4 regions of the Numidum massiliense genome follow, and region 1 is predicted to be linked to each of the others. Evidence: riboswitches for the same ligand, from Rfam matches in the RefSeq annotation. Region 1 holds a riboswitch; each other region holds the start of a gene.
What was found. A riboswitch is a leader RNA that binds a small molecule or an ion and turns the genes downstream of it on or off. The one in region 1 is predicted to bind S-adenosylmethionine.
Positions count from the first base shown of each region.

Region 1 (3,359 bases):
CAATTAGCGCTGCCGTTTCCGTAGATATGCCGGCTACTGCAGTCGCCTCTTCGACGAGTCGCTGCATGAGAAAACTGAGAAACGCCGGGGCACAGCTGGCTAAGTCGGAGGCAACGCGCACATCGCGTTCGTCGATTTCGACCGGACGGCTAATGTAACCGAATAGGCGCGATACGTTTTGGCGTTCCCGTGGTTCGAGGCGACTGCCGTACATGACGAGCGATGTGCCAGTAAGGGCAAAATTCGTCACACTCGGGATCACTTTTACGACTTTTGCGCTTATTTTTTGCTCGATGTCGCTTAATAGTACTGGGCTCGTAATCGAAATGACGAGTTGGTTATCCGCTACGTACGGCTTAAGTTCTGCAAGCACAGAACCGTATTCGAGCGGTTTCACACAAAGTACGATCACATCGCATTCTTTGGCGAGGTCGACGTTGTTTGGCGCGACGCGCATGCCGGGATAATGTTCGGCAAACCGTTCCGCTTTGCGCACGGTACGGTTGCTGACAACGACGTCAGATGGCTCTAACGCACCCGCTTTAAGTAACGCTTCTACTAACAGTTTCCCCATGCTGCCAACCCCGATAAATCCTACCGTTGTCAAACGAATCCCCCCAAGTGAATGAGTTGCTAGTGTTAGCTTATGACGCGTCTATACTTCCTACCACCCACCACAGTATAGAAACGCGCTTGCTGTCGTCGCTCTTTTCTGACACAATAGAGGTAGCGACAATTGTACGACATTCAAGCGTGCGAAAGAGAGAAGAAGGTAGGAGAAAGGGGAGGGACAGAGGGGAGAGGGTTGGCGATGTTCGACATGTGGACAAGTCGTGAGAAAAAGCTGCTGATCGCACTGGCGGTGAGTGCCGGACTACTCGTTAGTACCGTCGGTTACTACACCTTATTTGCAGGCGCAGGGACAGGAGAAGATAAAGGATCTCCACTGTCGGCTACTGCAGAGCAACTGCAACAGCAAGGGTTAGTTACAGGACCCGACAGTAACGGTCGCGAGGCGGCGCATGGAGCGGTGGGGGAGGCAAAAGGCGAAGCCGAGTCGGGGCAGTCGGAGGTCGTCATCGACGTGAAAGGTGCGGTAAAAAAACCGGGCATCTATCGGTTGTCGTCGGAACAGCGCATTCACGATGCGCTAAAGGCGGCGGGCGGGGCGACGGAGGAAGCCGACATGGAACGACTCAATTTAGCTGATTTTTTGGTAGACGGGATGGCTGTCTACGTCCCGAGGAAAGGGGAGGAAGAATCGACGCCGGCGGGTGGTTACTTAGACGGGGCGGTAGGGCAAGGCGGGAACGATGGCAAGGGCAAAGCACCGGGACAAGGTGCGACGGCAACAAGTAAAGTGAACATTAATCGCGCGACCGAAGCAGAGCTACAGACGATTACCGGCATCGGCCCCGCGAAGGCTGCAGCCATCGTGAAAGACCGAGAGACGAACGGGCCGTTCAAATCGGTGGACGACTTGACGCGCGTGAGCGGAATCGGGGCAAAAACGTTAGAAAATATCCGTGATCAACTGACAGTCAATTAGTGAGATTCAACGGCTACGACCGCTGGTAGTGGGTACTAATCAAAAAACAAAATACAGTTGACGAATCGGAAAGGTATCCTTATAATGTTAACAATCGATGAAACGCGAGAATAACATATTGTACGCAATCCTTATCGAGAGTGGTGGAGGGACTGGCCCTATGAAACCCGGCAACCTGCTGCGATTTTTGCAGTGAGGTGCCAATTCCTGCAGGAAGTGATCCTGGGAGATGGGGAAGGTTAAATGTACGTTTCGTAACTCTTCCTTAAATGTCGTTCAAAAACCTGGGATACGCTGTCCCTTTTTGAGCGAACAGTTAATACGGAGGAGTTTTTTATTTTTCTAACATGTTTTCTATAATGGGGGAGGAACCTGACGATGAGTGAGCAAAAACAGTACAAATTTGACACACTGGCGGTGCACGCCGGGCAACAACCTGATCCGGCGACTAACGCTCTCGCCGTACCGATTTACCAAACGTCTTCCTACGTATTCAACGATACGGAGCACGCGGCTAATTTGTTCGCCTTGAAAGAACCGGGCAACATTTATACGCGCATTATGAATCCGACCCACGACAAGTTTGAGCAGCGTATTGCCGCCCTTGAAGGAGGCGCAGCCGCGCTGGCGACGGCGTCGGGGCAAGCGGCGATTACGTACGCCATTTTAAACATCGCCAAACAAGGCGATGAAGTCGTGTCCGCGAGCAGCTTGTACGGCGGCACGTACAACTTGTTCGTGCATACGTTGCCGCGGTTAGGGATTAAGGTGCGCTTAGTCGACCCGTCGGACCCGGAAAACTTCCGGCGCGCCATTACCGCCAACACGCGGCTCGTCTACGCGGAGGCGATCGGCAACCCGAAGATTGACGTACTAGACGTCGAAGCGGTAGCGGCGATCGCTCACGAGAGCGGCATTCCTTTCATCGTCGACAACACGTTTCCTTCGCCGTACTTACTGCGGCCGATCGAGTTTGGCGCCGATATCGTCGTCCACTCGGCGACGAAGTACATCGGCGGGCACGGCACGTCGATCGGCGGGGTGATCGTCGATTCCGGTAAGTTTGATTGGACGAATGGCAAATTCCCCGAACTGACAGAACCGGATCCGAGTTACCACGGACTCGTATACACCGAAGCCGCTGGCTCGCTCGCCTACATTATTAAGGCGCGTGTGCAGTTAATGCGCGATTTAGGCGCAGCCGTGTCGCCGTTTAACTCGTTTTTATTCTTACAAGGGTTAGAGACGCTGCATTTGCGCATGGAACGCCATAGCGCCAACGCGCTCAAAGTTGCGCAGTTCCTCGCCGCCCACGATCGCGTTGCCTGGGTAAATTACCCCGGCCTGCCAAGCGATCCAAACTACGAGAAAGCACAAAAATACTTGCCGAAAGGGCAAGGCGCCATCCTGACGTTTGGCATCGACGGTGGCTTAGAAGCCGGTAAGAAGTTGATCGACAACGTGGCGTTGTTTTACCACCTGGCGAACGTCGGCGATGCGAAGTCGCTCATCATTCACCCGGCGAGCACGACGCACCAGCAGCTGACACCGGAAGAACAAGCGGCAAGCGGCGTATCGCCGGAAATGGTGCGCCTCTCGATCGGCATCGAAGATGTCGATGACATTATTGCCGATTTGGATCAAGCGCTAAACCGGAGCCAAGCGTAAGCAGTCAGCATTAGCGAAAGCAGTCGGCATTTAGGTAAAAGAAACCCCGCTTCACCATGTCACGTGGAGCGGGGTTTCTTAAACATCCTCTATTCGACGATTTTAAATTGAGCCGGATCTGGTGCCTTGTATGGCTCGGAGA
Region 1 covers NZ_CTDZ01000009.1:1,932,438-1,935,796, reverse strand. Annotated here, with positions in the region: partial or broken gene comER (late competence protein ComER) at 1-625, opposite strand, end outside; gene BN1247_RS09370 (helix-hairpin-helix domain-containing protein) at 737-1,549, shown strand; SAM riboswitch class I at 1,678-1,785, shown strand; gene BN1247_RS09365 (homocysteine synthase) at 1,928-3,217, shown strand; gene BN1247_RS09360 (GerMN domain-containing protein) at 3,307-3,359, opposite strand, start outside.

Region 2 (3,359 bases), 1.6 Mb from region 1:
TTGCAGCACCGGTTGATCTTACTCGGTTACGATATGAAGTTGGACGGGAACTTCGGAAAAGCGACGCGCGAAGCTGTCGTGCAATTTCAAAAGGATCGTGGTTTACAGAAGGATGGGGTCGCTGGACACCATACGTGGAAGGCATTAAAAAAGACGAGTATTTCTGACCACGAGCTGGAGTGGATGGCGCGGGCAGTGCACGGTGAAGCGCGTGGCGAAACATATAAAGGTAAAGTCGCAGTCGCCGCTGTCATTATGAACCGTCTCGCTTCGAAAGACTTTCCGGACACGATCAAAGGCGTCATCTTTGAAAAGGACGCGTTTACCGCGGTGAACGACGGTCAAATTAATTTGCAGCCAGACGACGAAGCGCGCCGCGCGGTACGCGATGCAGTGCGGGGAGAAGACCCGACGCATGATTCGCTCTATTACTTCAACCCAGACACGGCCACTTCCGCCTGGATTTGGAGTCGTGCGCAAACAGTGAAAATTGGACGCCATATTTTTGCTCGTTAGTGCTCGCCTCGCTAGTCGGAAACGTCCCTCTTAAAGGGGGGCGTTTTTTTTGTACATAAAGGCAAACAATAAACATACAAGTGGTCTTCTCCGAGTGACACAGCAGTGGTCAATTCTACTATGGACAATTAGGAGGTGGCGATGTGGCACAGCGAAACAAACAGTTGAATCCGGCATCGCGCGAAGGACTCGAACGGCTACAAGCACACGTCATTAGTCGGAATTACGGGCGTACGATTCCGGCCGATGAAGTGAAATACGTCGTCGCGCGGAAATTGGGCGTTCCTTTGTCTCGGAGGTATAACGGTCAACTGCAGGCGAGCAGTGCGGGAAAGGTCGGGGGTTACATCGGTGGACGAATGGTCAAGGAAATGGTGCGCATGGCGCAACAACGGTTGGCTGAGCGAGAGCAGTGAGTTTCATTTAACAAATTTACACTTTCCGTAAGCTAATCGTGCGGTTCCTGTCGAATGTTTTGCTGTCGCTTAGTGTCAAACGTTGTCTGTTGAACACTTTTTTGCGCGGTTAGAAGGAATTGCGAATGGACAGCGCGAACTATGGACATTAACGATAAGTGAAGCGGGGGATGGAGATGGGACAACTTACAGATGTACCCGGTGTGCGGGTCGGTCATGCGCAACAAGAAGGGGCGCTAACAGGGTGCACGGTCATTTTGGCTGACAAGCCGATGGTCTGCGGTGTCGACGTGAGAGGCGCAGCACCGGGGACGCGGGAGACGGACTTACTCGCACCGATTAATTTAGTCGAACGCGTCCATGCGGTGCTGTTGAGCGGTGGGAGTGCATTCGGCTTACAGGCGGCCACTGGGGTGATGGCTTACCTGGAAGAGCGTGGGATCGGACTCGATACGGGCGACGCGCGGGTGCCAATCGTCCCTGCAGCCGTTTTATATGACTTGTCGGTGGGAGATGCCGCGGTGAGGCCAGACGATACGATGGGTTACCGCGCCTGTGAAGTTGCTTCAACCGAAGTAGCTGTCGGCAATGTCGGTGCGGGTTGCGGCGCGACGGTCGGAAAGGCGCTCGGGATGGCGCACGCGATGAAAGGAGGCATCGGGACCGCGTCGGTCCGCTTGTCCGACGGACTCGTCGTCGGCGCGCTCGTCGCCGTCAACGCCTACGGTCACATCGTCGACCCTGCCAGTGGCGACATTGTCGCTGGGCCACGCAAGGGGGACGGCACGCTCGTCGATACGGTGGCGTGGCTACAAGACAACAGTGACCAGAAACTAACTTTTCCCGGAGCCAATACGACGATCGGCGTCATCGCCACGAATGCGAAAATGTCCAAAGCGCGCACGACGAAAGTTGCACAAATGGCGCAGGACGGTTTAGCGCGCACGGTCGTACCCGCGCACACGATGATGGACGGGGATACACTGTTCGCGCTCGCTGGGGGGCAAGTACAAGCGACGGTCGACTTAGTCGGCGCCCTCGCCGCGAACGTCGTTGCCGAAGCGATTTTACAAGCGGTGACGGCCGCGAAAAGTATCCCTGGAATTCCGTCTGTAAGCGACGTGTAAAATAAGTGTTTGGTATCGGCTCGTCAGACGAAAAGTCCTGACGTTACGAGCGCCTGATCGCGATCGCTGTTGACATTTTTATTTCGTATGGCATAATAGAAAACAATTGACAATTGGATACTTTGTGTGAAACACCAGCTTGTTATCTAGAGTGGTGGAGGGACTGGCCCGATGAAACCCGGCAACCGTCTCACCTGTGTCCTGTGGACACCGTGAGAAAGGTGCTAATTCCTGCAGAGCGCTTTTTTAGTGCTTTGAAAGATGAGAAGTGGGTGCACCATTAGGAAACACGTGTAACCCCTTTTCATTGTGAAGGGGTTTTTTCTTTTTAAAAAAGTGTTTGAGATGGTTGTGCGTACGGAAGGAATCGCGCATATCACGAGGATTGTGAACAGAGAACGTACACGAGAAAGGGAGAATGGAATGAAACAACTTCGCGTCATGTTACTCGGTTGTGGTACTGTCGGTAGCGGTGTGTATAAAACGATTAAGCAAAACGGTGAACTTTTAAAAGAAAGGCTAGGACTGGATGTCTCTGTCCAGTCAGTTCTCGTCCTAAATGCAGACAAAAAGCGGCCATTGCCGGGAATAGAACCGCTGCTAACGACCCAGTTTCGCGAAGACTTGCTAGACGAGACAGATGTCGTCGTCGAAGTGATGGGCGGGGTTGAACCAGCAATCACGTATATAACGGCGGCGATGCGCAAAGGGTGCCACGTCGTGACCGCGAACAAGGAACTACTGGCGAAACACGGCCTCGCCTTGGAGAAAGAGGCGCGGGAGCACGGGGTAGAGCTGCTGTACGAGGGGAGTGTCGGAGGCGGGATCCCCCTGATCGGCGTGTTGCAGCACTTTTTAAAAGTTAATCGCGTCACGCGTCTCTCCGGCATATTGAATGGGACGACGAATTACATTTTAACGCAAATGGCGCGTGACGGCCGATCGTTTGCGGACGTACTCGCCGAAGCGCAAGCGTGCGGTTACGCGGAAGCGGATCCGACGTCCGACGTCGAAGGGTATGACGCGATGTACAAACTGGCGATTCTCGCCCGCCTCGCCTTCGGGATCGACGCGCCGCTTCGGGACATTACGCGCGAAGGCATTACGGCGATCACTTTAGAAGAAATTCGCTTGGCGCAAAAACTGGGGTATACAGTAAAGCTGTTAGCGAACGCGGAACTACGGCGGGGAGAGGCGCCGACCTTAGGTGTGCAGCTGACGTTAGTCGCCGACGGACACCCGCTCGCAGCAGTTAACGACGTTTACAACGCGCTGCACGTCGAAGGAGATATCGTGCAAG
Region 2 covers NZ_CTDZ01000009.1:351,900-355,258, forward strand. Annotated here, with positions in the region: gene BN1247_RS02210 (cell wall hydrolase) at 1-516, shown strand, start outside; gene BN1247_RS02215 (alpha/beta-type small acid-soluble spore protein) at 660-932, shown strand; gene BN1247_RS02220 (P1 family peptidase) at 1,109-2,059, shown strand; SAM riboswitch class I at 2,199-2,327, shown strand; gene BN1247_RS02225 (homoserine dehydrogenase) at 2,483-3,359, shown strand, end outside.
Region 2: another riboswitch for S-adenosylmethionine. It lies ahead of BN1247_RS02225 (homoserine dehydrogenase); the one in region 1 lies ahead of BN1247_RS09365 (homocysteine synthase).

Region 3 (3,359 bases), 910 kb from region 1:
TAACAAGTAAAACATTTGGTAAGCCAATTGAAGTGATTTATCGGGGCAAAAAAATTAAGATACGAGTCGATGCTGAGCCAGACGGAGTAAAATACAAATTCAAGCGGGTGGTGATAAAAGGTCAATAATTGATTATAGAATTGATCCAAAGCTACCGTTAGAACCACAGATACCGAATAGTCTAAAATTAAGTAAAGGGAAGAAAAAGGAACTACTAAGTAATTTAGAAAAAGCTGTACGCTGGCTGAATAATTAGGAGGAATAATGAGATTTTTTCTGAAAACAAACGGTAAAACATGTCTTCCCACTGCAGATGAATTAGTCGCGAAAATGTGGAAAGACGGTGTGAACGTATCGAGGGTTGGGTGGCAAGAAAGTTTAAGGGAAAGTACTGGTCTCACATTATCATGGGATAAGTGGCTTGACGATAAAAGATGGAGTGGAAACTTACAGTCTAAAGAAAACATCTATTTTGAAGTTGTATCTTTAAATAGTGATTTGCATTTAGTATTTGTCGAGGTTGATGAAGACGCGTGTTTAGTCGACATCAGGGCGGTTCACAAGGCGGTCATTCACATTGCTGAAAGATGCTGCGCCAAGATAAGTATTGACCAAACGACATGGATCGATGTAGATGAATATCGTCAAGAGGCTAAGGAGTATATACAATTGTCATTTGAGGAAGCGAATGAAAGAAGTCTTCAGGAGTGTATGGAATAGGGGTGCCCGGGGAATATGGGCATTCGATGTATTTTGACCCACCATTTATTGAATTTGTCGATGACATAAAGGCGGAGAATTTTATCATATGATCAGCATTGAACCGCGTATATCATCGGTTCGTACTGATCGCCACAAAAAAACCCTTGACATCGATAATACCTTATGGTTATGATAAATGAAACATTTTTCAAGCAGCATTGCCAATACAGTCATTAAAAAAATTGCATACGTACTTATCGAGAGTGGTGGAGGGACTGGCCCGATGAAACCCGGCAACCTCAGTTTACGAACTGAAAGGTGCTAATTCCCGCAAAATGGTTGACCCGTTTTGGAAGATAAGAGTGTGTCTAACGACGCAAATGCGCTCCTCTTTCCAATATGGGAAGGGGAGCTTTTAATTTTTGGAAAGGAGCGGGTTGCAGCGGTTATTTGTTATCCATGACCAGTACACGTGTACACGTGAAACGCAATACGGTTTGTAGCGTCCAAAAAGCAGTCGATCGCAAGCAGTTAATCGAAAGTAGTCGGCCGCAAGCAGCGCAAGTAGTCGCAAGCAGCACAAGTAGTCGTTCGAAAGTAACCGAACAAAAGCTGTCCGGCACAAAAGACAAGCGCGTTATGGAAGAGCTTTGGCAAGAAAGGTTTAGGTGATGTAAGTTGGTATGTACGACAAAAAAGGGTAGTTCCGGGAAAATAGTCGCAGCGGATAATCCGGAAGTATTGCAGCGTTTAACAGGTATTTTGCAACGGTTGCAATTCGGTTCGGTGACGCTAGTAGTACAAAATGGTCAAGTCATTCAAATCGAGACAAACGAGAAAGTGCGGTTAAAGTGAATAACACAAGTGAAAGAATGATTCGGCTGACTAGACAAACTAGAGGCCGCCGTTGATCCCACGTGATGTTGTGAGGGATCCGGCGGCCTCTTTCTTTGTTTCGCGGATGTATCTCGGGATTTATGGTGGGATTTTGTTTTGGGAGGTTCCCATCATGTGATCAATGGCTTACTAACATGTTTCATCCGGCTTTGTACAAACTTGGGCTTCACACTAACATATGCTGTCACCGATGAGGACGGGTGTGGACACAGACATGTGATGTCACCGATGTAAAAGACAAGGAAGGGGGATGTATCCATGCACATTGAGACGACGCTCTGCCAAGCGGGGGTCGACAGGGAGGAACGCACTGGAGCGGTCAGTTATCCACTCTACCTCTCAACGGCTTACCGGCATCCGGCAATTGGGGAAAGTACCGGATTCGATTATGCCCGCACGGCAAATCCGACGCGGCAGCAGGTTGAACAAGTACTCGCCGAATTAGAAGGTGGCTGTCGCGCGTTGGCGTTTAGTTCCGGGATGGCGGCCATTCACGCCTTGCAAAGCTTGTTTTCTTCCGGCGACGAGATCATCACTCCGCTCGATTTGTACGGCGGCACATATCGGTTGTTTGCAACGACTTTTCGCCAAGCGGGGATCGTCGTGAAAACAGTTGACCTGCGCGAGGCCGGGGCAGTGGCAGCGGCGATGACGTCGCGGACGAAAGCCGTGTTTTTAGAGACGCCGTCCAATCCGCTCATGCACGTCATTGACATTGCAGCTGTGGCGGCTATCGCCAAAGCGCACGGCGCGTGGACGATTGTCGACAACACTTTTTTGACGCCGTACGTACAGCAACCGCTCGCGCTCGGGGCGGATCTCGTCGTCCACAGCGCGACGAAGTACTTGAGTGGTCACAACGACGTGTTAGCTGGTGCGTTAGTTTGCACGGACGAGGCTCTCGGCGAACAACTACACGCGGTGCAAAATGCGACAGGTGCCGTACTCAGTCCGTTTGACAGCTGGCTGTTGTTGCGGGGGTTAAAAACGTTGGCACTGCGCATGGCGCGCCATGAAAGTAACGCGAAACATGTGGTTCGCTTTTTACGACAGCACCCACTAGTGACGGACGTGTACTATCCGCAAGTGTACCGTTCGCCAGATGCATTAAAGAAGCAGACGTTGGGGCAAAGACAGCCGCATGGCATGCCTTCGACAGAGGAGGCGGTTTTTGTCGATTGGCGGGATCACCCCATGGGGCGGGCGACCATCTCGAGTGAGAAGCCGCTTTTCTCGAACGAGTCGTTGAGCGCAGGAGGTGACTTCTCCACCGACGAGACAGACGACCTTTACCGATGCGGCGGTGGCATGATTTCGTTCAAGGTTCGCGATCGGCGGCTCATCCCACACATTTTACAGCAGCTGCAGGTGATCGCTTTTGCGGAAAGCTTAGGTGGGGTGGAAAGTTTTATGACGTATCCAACGACGCAGACGCACGCTGACGTCCCGGAGGAGGTGCGCGAACGCATCGGCGTGAGTGACGATTTGTTACGCCTCTCGGTCGGGATCGAACACGTGGACGATCTGTGTGCCGATTTGGCGCAAGCTTTTGCCTTTGCCGAGCGGTGTTCTCCACGAGGGGTTTAGGGCAAAAAGCGGTGTCAAAGTGAAAAAGGTAAGGGGGTGATGTTCCCTAACAGTCGCTGGAATGGAAGTTATGAGGAAATCATGCAAAGCGAAAATGACGTAACGAACAAATGACGATCCCTCGAAATAACGTTAGGGGGACGAAAGGGGCGTGTATAAGGATGGATTTCGCC
Region 3 covers NZ_CTDZ01000009.1:2,843,676-2,847,034, reverse strand. Annotated here, with positions in the region: gene BN1247_RS13275 (hypothetical protein) at 1-128, shown strand, start outside; gene BN1247_RS13270 (hypothetical protein) at 265-720, shown strand; SAM riboswitch class I at 954-1,065, shown strand; gene BN1247_RS13265 (hypothetical protein) at 1,162-1,374, shown strand; gene BN1247_RS17275 (DUF2292 domain-containing protein) at 1,444-1,557, shown strand; gene BN1247_RS18250 (aminotransferase class I/II-fold pyridoxal phosphate-dependent enzyme) at 1,858-3,186, shown strand; gene BN1247_RS13255 (trans-sulfuration enzyme family protein) at 3,348-3,359, shown strand, end outside.
Region 3: another riboswitch for S-adenosylmethionine. It lies ahead of BN1247_RS13265 (hypothetical protein); the one in region 1 lies ahead of BN1247_RS09365 (homocysteine synthase).

Region 4 (3,359 bases), 1.6 Mb from region 1:
GTTCGGTAGTGTCGAGTCGGTGAAAACTGTTTCTGAACTGTATGCTCCCGTCTCCGGTAAAGTGGTCGAAGTAAACGGTGAGTTAGACGATTCACCAGAACTGGTGAACGAGTCCCCGTACGAAAAGGCGTGGATGGTCGTCGTCGAGCTGTCGAATGCGGCTGAACTGGGTGACCTCTGGTCGGCGGAGAAGTACGAAGAGACGTTTAAGGAAGACGAATAAAAAACTGTCGACATTCGACTCGCGTTCTAAGGATATATCCGGATAGCTATTAATGGCAATGTTGCTGTGAGAGCTTTCACCTGTTCCATGCACCGCAAACACGGTTGACAAGTGTGGTACAATAGGTGAAAGCTCTTTATCTATCTTAACGGAGGGATAGCCTATGAGTTTTTGCTGTGGAGCGAGTATGATTGGTGCTGTAGGCGCGATCAAAAGCAAACAGGTCCTTGTCGACGGCGTTCCCTTTTTGTTTTGCCCTGTCTGTCACAAAGTAGACGTCCATCACTCCGTTAAAGAACCGTTCGATTTACTCGTCGATCATGCGCTAGGGGATGGCGCGAAGCACGTTGATTTTAGAGAGCACGTCACCGAGCCAAGTGATGACATACTGAGTAACTGTATTTCGGTCGAGCGCGGTAATCCAGAGCAATTATTAACAGAACAAATCGACAATGCCCTTGATTTATACGGTTTCGCAAAATATATCGGTGACCGCGAATGGCAAGATACGCTAGTCAAACGGTTGAAAGTGTTTACTGCTGGGCTCGCCCGTTACCGACAAGGGGAGAACGTGTGATTCGCTTAGCCGCTTATAGTGGTACTGAACGTTTCCAGTACGTGGATAAACGGCACGTCTGCGCCGTAACGGCCGACGATCATCCCTCGGGCGTCAATCACAACCCACGATGGCACCGAAGTGAGTCCGAAAGCGTCGTACGTTTCCCTGCCGCGATCACTCAGCACAGGTAACGTGAACGCATTGTCCTTAAGAAATGGGATCGCGTCGTCCACGTGTCGTTCGCGACCAGTGACGTTAACGGTAACGATGGCAGCTGCTTCGCGAATGAAGGAGCTGCCGTCATTCGCGAGGGAGCGGTGAAACACTTCCATTTTTGGCAATTGCGCATGGCAGTCCGGGCACCAACTGACCCAGAACGCGAGGAGCAAACTTTTGCCGCGAAAAGCGGATAAGCATACTTCTATTTGTGCGTCTTGCAGAGTCGGCAAGCAAAAATCGGGTGCACGTTCGATCGGTAGCACCTCCCCTGTGCGATATGTCCGACCTAATCGGTTAGTACCCATCTTATCGTGAAAACAGCGTGACTTCAACGGAAACAAAAATTGCCGCAAAAATACAGTTGTGCTATTTTGGTCGGCATGTTACAATCACGAATAATTGCATAACCTTTGGATTCTCTTATCCAGAGAGGTGGAGGGAAAGGCCCGATGAAACCCGGCAACCATTTTCACGCGCGGCGTGTGAAAAAAGGTGCCAATTCCTTCAGGCGCTGTGCCTGGCAGATGAGAGAGAACGGATCTTGTTGAGGCAAGTCCTTTCCCGTCTGCGGAGAGGACTTTTTATGTTTTATAGGGGGGATGGCGGTTGATTCGACTAAGTGGGATCCGCAAACATTTTCCAACGCGGCACAGTGAAATTCGCGCGGTCGACGGGGTCAATTTGACCGTTGAGCCGGGGGAAATATTCGGCGTGATCGGTTACAGTGGCGCTGGCAAAAGCACCCTCATCCGCACGATTAATTTGCTCGAGCCGCCGACGGAAGGGAAGGTTATCGTCGGGGATCGTGTGTTAACGGAGTTGTCGGCGCGAGACTTGCGCCTAGCGCGGCAAGAGATCGGCATGATTTTCCAACAATTTAATTTGCTTTGGTCGCGTACTGTTGCAGAAAATGTGCGCTTTCCACTCGAAATTGCGGGATTAGACAAGCAGACAGCTGCGGACAAAGTGCAGCATTTGTTGGAAGTAGTTGGATTAAGTGACCGAAGAGACGCATATCCGGCACAGCTGTCCGGTGGCCAAAAGCAACGCGTCGGGATCGCACGGGCGCTGGCGGGCGATCCAAAAGTGCTCTTGTGCGACGAAGCGACGTCTGCCTTAGACCCGAAAACGACCGAAGACATTTTACAGTTACTACAAAAAATTAATCGCCAATTCGGCTTAACGATCGTACTCATTACGCATGAAATGGACGTCATCCGTAAAATATGTCATCGCGTCGCGGTGATGGATCACGGCAAAATCGTGGAGAGCGGACCCGTCGCCGCACTGTTTCGCCGGCCACAGACGGCGATTACGCGGCAATTTGTGCAAGAAAGTGTCGGGGCACAAGGGGCGGATGAATCGCTGGACGTGTTGCTAGAGGAAGTGACGGCTGGCGCTATCCTCAAGTGTACGTTTCCCGGATCGGGAGCGACACAGCCGGTCATTAGCCGCTGTATCCGCGAATGTGACGTCGACTTAAACATTTTGGCAGGACAGTTGCATCGTGTGCAAGGGGCATCTTACGGCACGCTTTACGTACAACTTGACGCCCCGGAGGAGCTACTCGCGCGCGTTGTACGTTACTTGCGCGACAGCGACATCGAAGTGGAGGTGGTAAAGCGTGGCACTCCTGCCTAATGTGCAGTGGGATCTTATGCTCGAAGCGACCGTCGATACGGTATACATGGTGTTTATTTCTACTTTTTTCACGGCGCTCCTCGGAGTGCCGCTCGGGATCTTACTCGTCGCAACTGACGTGAACGGGATTCGTCCATTGCCGTTGCTGCAGCGCATCGTCGGGGTCTTTGTCAACTTGTTCCGCTCTGTGCCGTTTATCGTGTTAGCCGTCTGGATGCTCCCGGTGGCACGTGTCATCGTCGGTAACTCGCTCGGCCCGACAGCCGCTTGCGTGTCGCTTATCGTCGGTGCCGCACCGTTCTATGCGCGACTCGTCGAAACGTCGTTGCGCGAGGTCGGAAAAGGGGTCGTCGAGGCAGCGCGAGCGATGGGGGCGTCGCGCCGACAAATTGTGCGCAAAGTACTCCTTCCCGAAGCGTTGCCGGGTATCGTTTCCGGCCTTACCGTCACGTGTATTACGCTCATCGGCTACACAGCCATTACCGGATTAATCGGCGGCGGCGGTTTAGGTGACCTCGCCTACCGCTACGGGTTTCAATCGTTTCAAACGGATGTTATGATCGTCGCCACAGCGATTCTCGTCATCATGGTACAACTCATTCAAGTGCTCGGTGACCGCCTCGTGAAAAAAATCGATAAGCGGTAAACCGACATTCGTGGTTCGCCCAGGCTTCCTTAGCCCGGGAGCAATAAATATTTTGTAATTTTAGGAGGAGA
Region 4 covers NZ_CTDZ01000009.1:3,500,578-3,503,936, forward strand. Annotated here, with positions in the region: gene gcvH (glycine cleavage system protein GcvH) at 1-223, shown strand, start outside; gene BN1247_RS16415 (hypothetical protein) at 387-800, shown strand; gene BN1247_RS16420 (peroxiredoxin family protein) at 806-1,306, opposite strand; SAM riboswitch class I at 1,419-1,532, shown strand; gene BN1247_RS16425 (methionine ABC transporter ATP-binding protein) at 1,608-2,642, shown strand; gene BN1247_RS16430 (methionine ABC transporter permease) at 2,626-3,288, shown strand.
Region 4: another riboswitch for S-adenosylmethionine. It lies ahead of BN1247_RS16425 (methionine ABC transporter ATP-binding protein); the one in region 1 lies ahead of BN1247_RS09365 (homocysteine synthase).